One region of the Burkholderia vietnamiensis LMG 10929 genome, then DNA from elsewhere that is predicted to be linked to it. Evidence: riboswitches for the same ligand, from Rfam matches in the RefSeq annotation. Region 1 holds a riboswitch; the other holds the start of a gene.

Region 1 (4,412 bases):
GCGTCGGTAACTTTTTTGTGACTACGGCACAAACGACTGCCTTCTTCTCAGCGCCGCGCCGATGCGAGATATTAGCGCCCGCGTCGCGGCGAATCGAGAGAGATACGAAACATTCACACAAGGAAACGCATGAAGCTCTATCACGCTCCCGGCAGCTGCTCGCAGGCGATCTGCATCGTGCTGCGCGAAGCGCAATTCGACGCGCAGATCGTCACGGTGGACGCGCGCCGGCATCGGTTCGACGATGGCCGCGACTATCGTGCCGTGAACGAACTCGGCTACGTGCCGCTGCTCGTGCTCGACGACGGCACCACGCTGCGCGAAGGCCCCGTGATCGCGCAGTATCTGGCCGACCGGCGCCCCGAAGCCGGACTCGCGCCGGCATACGGAGCGCTCGCGCGCTACCGGCTGATGGAATGGCTGAACTTCCTCGGCACGGAGATCCACAAGGGGTTCATTCCGTTGCTGTACGCGGTACAGGCGGGCAAATACGTCGATCCGGTGCGCCGGAAGCTCGACAGCCGCTTTGCATGGATCGACCGGCAGCTCGACGGCCACACGTATCTGACGGGCGACACCTTCACGATCGCCGATGCGTATCTGTTCGCGCTGACCGGCTGGGGCAAGGCCGGCTGGCTGCGCTCGGTGTACGACGCGGACATCGACCTGAGCCGCCATGCGAACCTGCGCAGCTGGTACGAGCGTGTGCGGGCGCGGGCGGCCGTACAGCAGGTGCTGCAGGCCGACGGGCTGGCGAACGCCGCCTGACCGACGCGCGGGCCCCGGCGTGAATGGCGAGGCCCGCGCGCATTCAACGCGTGAGCGTCACGTACAGATAGCCGGCATAGCCGGCGCCGTTCGCGAGCAGCGCCCAGATCGCGAGCCCGCGCGCCCGCGCATTGACGCGCAGCCACACTGCCGCCGCGAGCGTGATGACCACGCCGGTCAGCACTTCGGCGCGCGGCTCCCACGGCGTCAGCATGATGCCGATCGCCGGCAGCAGCGTGCCCTGGAACACCATCGCGCCGGTGATGTTGCCGAACGCGAGCGTGTCCTTCGAGCGGCGAATCCACAGCACGCTGTTGACCTTCTCCGGCAGCTCGGTCGCGATCGGCACGATGATCAGCGACAGCAGCAGCGGCGAGATGCCGAGCAGTTGCGACACGCCGTCGACGCCGTGAATGAAGCCCTTCGCGCCGCCGACCAGCAGCGCGACGCCGACGGCGAGCTGCAGCGCGATGGTCGCCAGATTGGTCGGCAGCCCGGTGCGCGACAGGAACATCGTGTGCGGCGCCTCGGTGCCGTGCCCGGCGTCGACGAGCTGCGTCGACGCGCGCAGCGTCATCACCACGTACATCACGTAGATGCCGACCAGCATCGCGCCGAGCATCGCGCGCACCGCCCAGACGTGATGCGGGACGAACATCGCGACCGTCGCGAGCGTGAACGCGGCGATGAAGTAGTTCAGGTCGCGCACGAAGCCGCTGCGCTCGGGTGCGATGGTGCCGGTCACGCCGCGCGAGCGGATCACGGCGAGCGTCATCAGGAAGGTGGTGAGCGTCGCGAGCATCAGCGGCGCGCCGAGAATCGCGCCGACGCCGATTTCCTCGTTCACCGCGGCGTTCGACGTGCCGCCGATCAGCGCGAGCAGCGGCACCGTCGTCTCGGGCAGCGCGGTGCCGACGGCCGCGAACAGCGAACCCGTCACGCCTTCGGAGATCTTCAGGCGTTCGCCGAGATGTTCGAGCGCATTGGTGAAGAGTTCGGCGGCGATCAGGATGACGATCAGCATGAACGCCAGTTCGACGAGCATCAACGTCATGCGGCACCTCCGCACGCGCGCGGGTTGGCGTTGGCGTTGGCGTTGGCGGGATGGCGGAAGCGGACGAAGCGCGACGGGAAAGGGACGAAGGACATGGGGGCTCCGTGGTCGGACGTTGACGAACCATGACGCATCTGCCGACGTCCGACCCGGAACGGCGCGATGCGTCGATGGTCTCGCCAAGCCGATTCGGCCGAACGCGCCACGGCCGCAAGCCGAGTATGTTGACACGTTCGCTTTCCAGAGCGGAAAGCAGGCTACTCCCCAAAGACGAACGGCAGTCTAGCCGAGCCCGATGCTTTCGGCAAGCTGGTGCGGGCATGCGCTCGGGGCTGCATTCGGGCCTGCACGGCGGGCCGGCTGCCGACGAACGTGCGTACCGTATCGCGGAGCAAGCGCCGTGCCGCACATTACATCCATCTGTCGTTTGGTTACTAACAACTGTCATCGACCGCGGCTAAGCTTTCGGCACACTCACAACCGGGTTTCCCGTCATGCGCTCGACACTTCGCCTGTTTGCGCCGCTCCTGCTGCTGCCCGCGCTCGCCGCGCCCGTCGTTGCCGCCACCGCCGCGCCCGTCAGCGCGAACTGCGGCGGCAGCACGACGCCGATCGCCGACATCCAGGGGCCCGGCGCGCCGTCGCCGCTCGCCGGCCAGAACGTGTCGATCGAAGCGGTCGTCACCGCCGACTTCGGCGGCGCGGACGGCTTCGGCGGCTTCTTCGTCCAGCAGGCCGACGCGCAGCGGCGCAATCAGCCGGGCGTGTCCGAAGGGCTGTTCGTCTATGCGCCGAAGACGCGCGCGACGGCCGGCGATCTCGTTCACGTGACCGGCAAGGTCGAAGAGAAATACGGGCAGACGCAGCTCACGCTGGCCGGCGCGATCGCGGTGTGCGCGAACGGCCAGACGGTCACGCCGGCGACGCTGACGCTGCCGGTCGACAACCCGGCCGCGTTCGCCGCGTATGAAGGGATGCGCGTGCGCCTGCCGCAGACGCTGACCGTCACCGACAACTACGAGCTGGGCCGCTACGGCAGCGTGCTGCTGAGCAACGGCCGCCTGCGCACGCCGACGAGCGTGGTGCCGCCGGCGCAGGCGCGCACGCTGATGGACGCGAACGCGCGCAACCGGCTGATTCTCGACGACGGCTCGAACCGGCAGAACCCGGCGAGCGTCCCGTATCCGGCGCCCGCGCTGTCGGCGGCGAACACGCTGCGCTCGGGCTACACGGTGCGCGGCGTCGACGGCGTGCTCGAGGTGCGTTACGGCGCGTGGCGCGTGCAGCCGCTGCCCGGCGCGGCCGCGCCGGCGTTCGACGCGCGTGCGAACCCGCGCACCCGCGCGCCCGCGCGCGATCCGAACTCGAATCTGCGCGTCGCGTCGTTCAACGTGCTCAATTACTTCAACGGCAACGGGCTGGGCGGCGGCTTCGACGATCCGAACAACCGCGGCGCGAAGACTTACGAGGAATTCCAGCGTCAGGAGGCGAAGATCGTCAGCGCGCTGCAGGCGCTCGATGCCGACGTGATCGGCCTGATGGAGATCCAGAACAACGGCTACGGCGAACTGGGCGCGGTGCGCCAGCTCGCGGCGAAGCTCGGCAGCCGCTGGCGCGTGGTGGATCCGGGCACGTCGCGTCTGGGCGGCGACGCGATCGCGGTCGCGATGATCTACGACAGCCGCACGGTCGAACCGGTCGGCCGCGCGGCGACGCTGGCGATCGACGAGCGGAACCGCCAGCCGCTCGCGCAATCGTTCCGCCGCATCGGCGGCAGGCACGCGCTGACGATCGCCGTCAATCATCTGAAGTCGAAGAACTGCCCCGATGCGGCGAACGACGACCTCGACCAGGGCGACGGCCAGGGCTGCTGGAACGCGACGCGCACGCGTGCGGCCGCGAAACTCGCCGACTGGCTGGCCGGCACGCCAACCGGCGTCGCCGGGCAAGGCACGCTGCTGATCGGCGATTTCAACAGCTACACGCATGAAGACCCGATCCGCACGCTCGAATCGCGCGGCTACCGCAACCTCGTGTCGCGCTGGATCGGCGCGAACGCGTACAGCTACGTGTACAACGGCGAGGCCGGTTATCTCGATCACGCGCTCGCGTCGCTGCCGCTCGCCGCGCACGTGAAGGCCGTGCACGAGTGGCACATCAACGCGGACGAGCCGCTCGCGCTGCAGTACACGCTCGCCTACAAGTCGGCCGACCAGCAGAAGACCTACTACGCGCCCGATGCATATCGGTCGTCGGATCACGATCCGGTGCTGATCGACATCGCGCTGCCGGGCCGCGCGCGCTGAGCGTGGGCGGCGGTGACGCCGCACATCGCCGCCATTTTCTCCGCTTCATGGGTCGCCCGCGTCATTCGCGGGCGATCCGCAATACGATGCGCCACGGTTCACGAGAATATCGGTTCATTCAGCCGCGTCGCCGATGCCGCGTCGCTCGCGATGCGATTCCGTCATCGTGTAAATAATTCCACTCGCCAACCTGAAACCGATTTGAATCGGTATTTTATGGGCGGTCGCGGATTAAAATCAGCGCGCCATTCGAATCGGTTTTAAATAATAAAAACGAAAGAGAC
Region 2 (4,412 bases), on a different replicon from region 1:
CACCGATGCCGAGCAGCGCGGGCTGTCGAGCAAGCTGATCCTGTGCTTCCTGCGCCATCTGTCCGAGGACGATGCGCTCGCGACGTTCGAAGCGGCGCTGCCGCTGTTCGAGCGCTATCGGCACCGGCTGATCGGCGTCGGCCTCGACTCGTCCGAACTCGGCCATCCGCCGACGAAGTTCGCGCGCGTGTTCGAGAAGGCGCGCGCGCTGGGCCTCAAGCTCGTCGCGCATGCGGGCGAGGAAGGCCCGCCCGCTTACATCCACGAAGCGCTCGACGTGCTCAAGGTCGACCGCATCGACCACGGCGTGCGCAGCATCGAAGATGCGGCGCTCGTCGAACGGCTCGCGCGCACGCGCGTCGCGCTGACCGTGTGCCCGCTGTCGAACCTGAAGCTGTGCGTGTTCGACGACATGGCCAAGCACACGCTGAAGGCGCTGCTCGATCGCGGCGTCGCGGTGACCATCAATTCCGACGATCCGGCCTACTTCGGCGGTTACGTCAACGACAACTACTTCGCGACGGTCGACGGCCTGCAGCTGACGGACGCCGAGGTCTACGCGGTGATCCGCAACGGCTTCGAAGCGTCGTTCGTCGATGCCGCGCAGCGCGACGCGCTGATCGCGCGGCTCGACGCGTACTGGCACGCCGGATGACGGCCCGCATCGAGGTTCGCTAGACAGATGAAACGCCGCAACGACATCCGCTTCGCGATGCACGGCTCGGCGCTCAGTCGGGCGCACGGAGCGCAAGAAGCGCACGCGACGCGCCCGGCGGGCATGAGCCCGGACCTCGCCGCATGCGTCGGCCGGACGGAAACCGCCGCGCGCGCCGATGCGCACCGAAGGTCGCCGGCGCGGTGCGTCGTGCGGCCCGCTGCGGCGGCGCGAGCAACAGCGGGCACGCCGCCGGCTGCGGGCAGCACGGCGCTATCCGCGGCGCCCTTCCCGCGCGTACGCGTCATCGCGGCCTGCGTGCATGCTCGTCGTCGCGACACGCATGCGCATGCGCATGCACATGCACGCGCGGCCGACCGATGCCGTCGGCCGCACCGACCGTTTTCTTCTGTTCGCCTTACCTTGATGCAGGACCATTCGTGATGACGCAAACCGCTTTCCGTTCCCAGCTGCTGACCTTCAACGGCGACCCGGCGCAGTCGAGCCAGGCCGCCCGTTACGAGACCGACGGCCTACTGATCGTCGACGACGGCAAGGTCGTCGCGCATGGCGCACATGCGCAACTCGCGCCGACGCTCGCGCGCGACGCGATCGTCCATGACCTGCGCGACAAGCTGATCGTGCCCGGCTTCATCGACACGCACATCCACTACCCGCAGACGGACATGATCGCGTCGCCGGCGCCCGGCCTGCTGCCGTGGCTCGACACGTACACGTTCCCGACCGAGCGCCGCTTCGCCGATCCGGACCATGCGCGCGAGGTCGCCGAGTTCTTCCTCGACGAGCTGCTCGCGTGCGGCACGACGAGCGCGCTCGTCTACTGCACGGTGCACAAGCAGTCGGCCGACGCGCTGTTCGCGGCGAGCGACGCGCGCGACTTGCGGATGATCGCCGGCAAGGTGCTGATGGATCGCAACTGCCCAGAGTTCCTGCGCGACACCGCGCAGTCGGGCTACGACGACAGCGCCGAGCTGATCGGCCGCTGGCACGGCAACGGGCGGCAAATGTATGCGCTCACGCCGCGCTTCGCGCCGACCTCGACCGAAGCGCAGCTCGAAGCCTGCGGCGAACTCGCGCGCCGCCATCCGGACGTGTTCGTGCAAAGCCACGTCGCCGAGAACGTCGATGAAGTGAAATGGGCGGCCGAGCTGTTCCCCGGCCATCGCAGCTATCTGGACATCTACGACCATTACGGCTTGCTGCGCCCGCGCGCCGTGTACGGCCACTGCATCCACCTCGACGACGAGGACCGCCGGCGGATGGCCGACACGCGCACGGTGGTCGCGCACTGCCCCACGTCGAACTTCTTCCTCGGCAGCGGGCTGTTCGATTTCGACAAGGCCGGCGAATTCGACGTGCCCGTCACGCTCGCCACCGACGTCGGCGGCGGCACGTCGTTCTCGATGCTGCAGACGATGAACGAGGCGCACAAGGTCGCGCGTCTGTCCGGCCATCACTTGACCGCGACGCGCATGTTCTGGCTCGCGACGGCCGGCGCCGCGCAGGCGCTCGATCTCGCCGACACGGTCGGCACGCTCGCGCCGCGCAGCGAAGCCGATTTCATCATGCTCGACCCACAGGCCACGCCGCTGCTCGCGCGCCGCACGCAGCGCGCGGAATCGCTCGAGGAGCTGCTGTTCGCGTTCGCGCTGCTCGGCGACGATCGCGCGGTGTACCGCACCTACGCGGCCGGCCGGCTCGTGCACGAGCGCGGCGCCGCACGTCGCGCTGCCGCCTGACGCATCGGCCACCGGCACCGACGCGGCCCACGCGGCAGCCGGCGCCGGCGCAGCCGCAGGCGCGCCGCACGCGCGCGTTGCCGTGCTAGAATTCGCCGCTCATTGGGGAGTAGCCGCTCCGCTCGATGTCCCGCGCCACCGGCGCGCATCGTGACGGAGGCGTCCGTCAACAGACTTGGCCGTTCGGCCATGGCGGACGCAGCCACCGTGGCCTGGCGAGACCGATGGTTCACTGCGCGCCGCATCAGGGCCCGGCGCGCGGCGAATCGTCGCTCGCACGCACAACCTCGGCCCGTGGAACCCCATACGTGTCTCAAGCCTTCCTGATCTCCACCGGCGCCGTCGCTCTCGCTGAAATCGGCGACAAGACCCAACTGCTGTCGCTCGTCCTGGCCGCGCGCTATCGCAAGCCCGTGCCGATCATTCTCGGCGTGCTAGCCGCGACGCTCGTGAACCACGGCCTCGCCGGCGCGCTCGGCGAATGGCTCGGCGCGCTCGTCACGCCGTCGATCATGCGCTGGGCGCTCGCGTTCTCGTTCATCGCGATGGGCTTGTGGATTCTCGTACCGGACAAGCTCGACGAGGACGAAGCGAGCGCAACGCGCTCGCGGCTCGGCGTGTTCGGCGCGACGCTCGTTGCATTCTTTCTCGCGGAGATGGGCGACAAGACGCAGATCGCGACCGTCGCACTCGCCGCGCGCTTCCACGATTACATCGGCGTGGTGGCCGGCACGACGTTCGGGATGATGCTCGCCAACGTGCCGGCGATCCTGCTGGGCGACCGCTTCGCGCACCGGCTGCCGACCAAGCTGGTACACGGCATCGCGGCCGTGCTGTTCGTCGTGCTCGGCGCGCTGGCGTTGCTGGGCGTCGGCTCCTGAAGCAAGCGGGCCGCGGCGCGGCGCCTCGGCCGCGCTCGTGTGGGCCGCGCGGCGCGCGCGTTATTTACTTCGCGACCGCCGCAGCCGAGGCCGGCACCGCCGGCACCGCGCGCTCGTTGGCAGCCGGCGCGGCCGGCCCGCCATGCTTGTCGACCGGTAGCCGCACCGTGCGGATCGCGCCGTTCGACAGCGGGAAATCGGCGAGCGCGCTGCGCGCGAGGAACGGCATCGCGTACAGCAGCGCACCGTTGTCGCCGGTGGTGCGCGCGGTCACGTTATAGACTTCCTTGCCGGTCGCACGCTCGGTGATGCGGATGCCGAGCGTGTAGTCGTAGACCTGATAGGTCTGCGCGACGTAGCCGGCCGGCATCGGTCCCCACGGGCCCCATGGCCCCCAGGGCCCGCCGCGCCAGTACGGCCCGGGACCGATGAACCACGGGTCGTAATAGACGGGTTGCGGCACCGTCACCAGATCGCTGCCGACGCCATAGCTGAGCCCCACCAGGTAGCGCGCCTGCGCGGCCGGCACCTGCCGGAACGCATAGGCGGACAGTTCGTTCGCGACGATCGGCTCGTACGTCGACTGCTCGATGCTCTGCTTCTGCGCGTCGGTGCGCGTGAACGCATAGGTGCGTGTCGCGTCGCTGCCGCTCCAGTCGGAGAAGGCCGTGACCTGCGTCGTCACGTAGCTGGTGCAGCCGGTCAGCAGCGCCACGGCCAGCGCAGCCGCCCAGCCCGCACCGCGTCGTATCCATTCGCGTTTCATGTCGATCCTCGTCGATCCGTCACCCGCACGTCGCACCGCGCGAAGCGCACGGGATGCCGATGATACGCGGACTCCCCGAGCCGGCAAAAAGTTCGCGCGGCACGCGGGCGCAAGCCTTTGTACAATGACCCGACTCGCCCGGCCCGCGCCGCGGGCCCGATCCCCATTCCACCCACCTCGACGACCATGTCCGACAACGCTTCCTCCACCGTGATCCGCCGCGCCGACTACACGCCGCCGGCCTTCCTCATCGACTCCGTCGCACTCGAATTCGATCTCGCACCGGCTCGCACGGTCGTCAGGAATACGATGCGCGTGCGCCGCAACCCGGACGCCGCGCCCGCACCGCA

What was found. A riboswitch is a leader RNA that binds a small molecule or an ion and turns the genes downstream of it on or off. The one in region 1 is predicted to bind manganese.
Region 2: linked by a shared signal. The riboswitch ahead of AK36_RS24310 (TMEM165/GDT1 family protein) and the one ahead of AK36_RS08870 (sodium:calcium antiporter) in region 1 are both predicted to bind manganese.

The regions. Positions count from the first base shown of each region.
Region 1 is NZ_CP009630.1:2,015,505-2,019,916, reverse strand. Features, by position in the region: gene AK36_RS08875 (glutathione S-transferase C-terminal domain-containing protein) at 130-768, shown strand; gene AK36_RS08870 (sodium:calcium antiporter) at 812-1,822, opposite strand; yybP-ykoY riboswitch at 1,965-2,100, opposite strand; gene AK36_RS08865 (ExeM/NucH family extracellular endonuclease) at 2,317-4,128, shown strand; gene AK36_RS32780 (hypothetical protein) at 4,389-4,412, opposite strand, start outside.
Region 2 is NZ_CP009631.1:3,180,505-3,184,916, forward strand. Features, by position in the region: gene AK36_RS24295 (adenosine deaminase) at 1-655, shown strand, start outside; gene guaD (guanine deaminase) at 1,099-2,415, shown strand; yybP-ykoY riboswitch at 2,508-2,629, shown strand; gene AK36_RS24310 (TMEM165/GDT1 family protein) at 2,724-3,296, shown strand; gene AK36_RS24315 (DUF4136 domain-containing protein) at 3,361-4,062, opposite strand; gene pepN (aminopeptidase N) at 4,249-4,412, shown strand, end outside.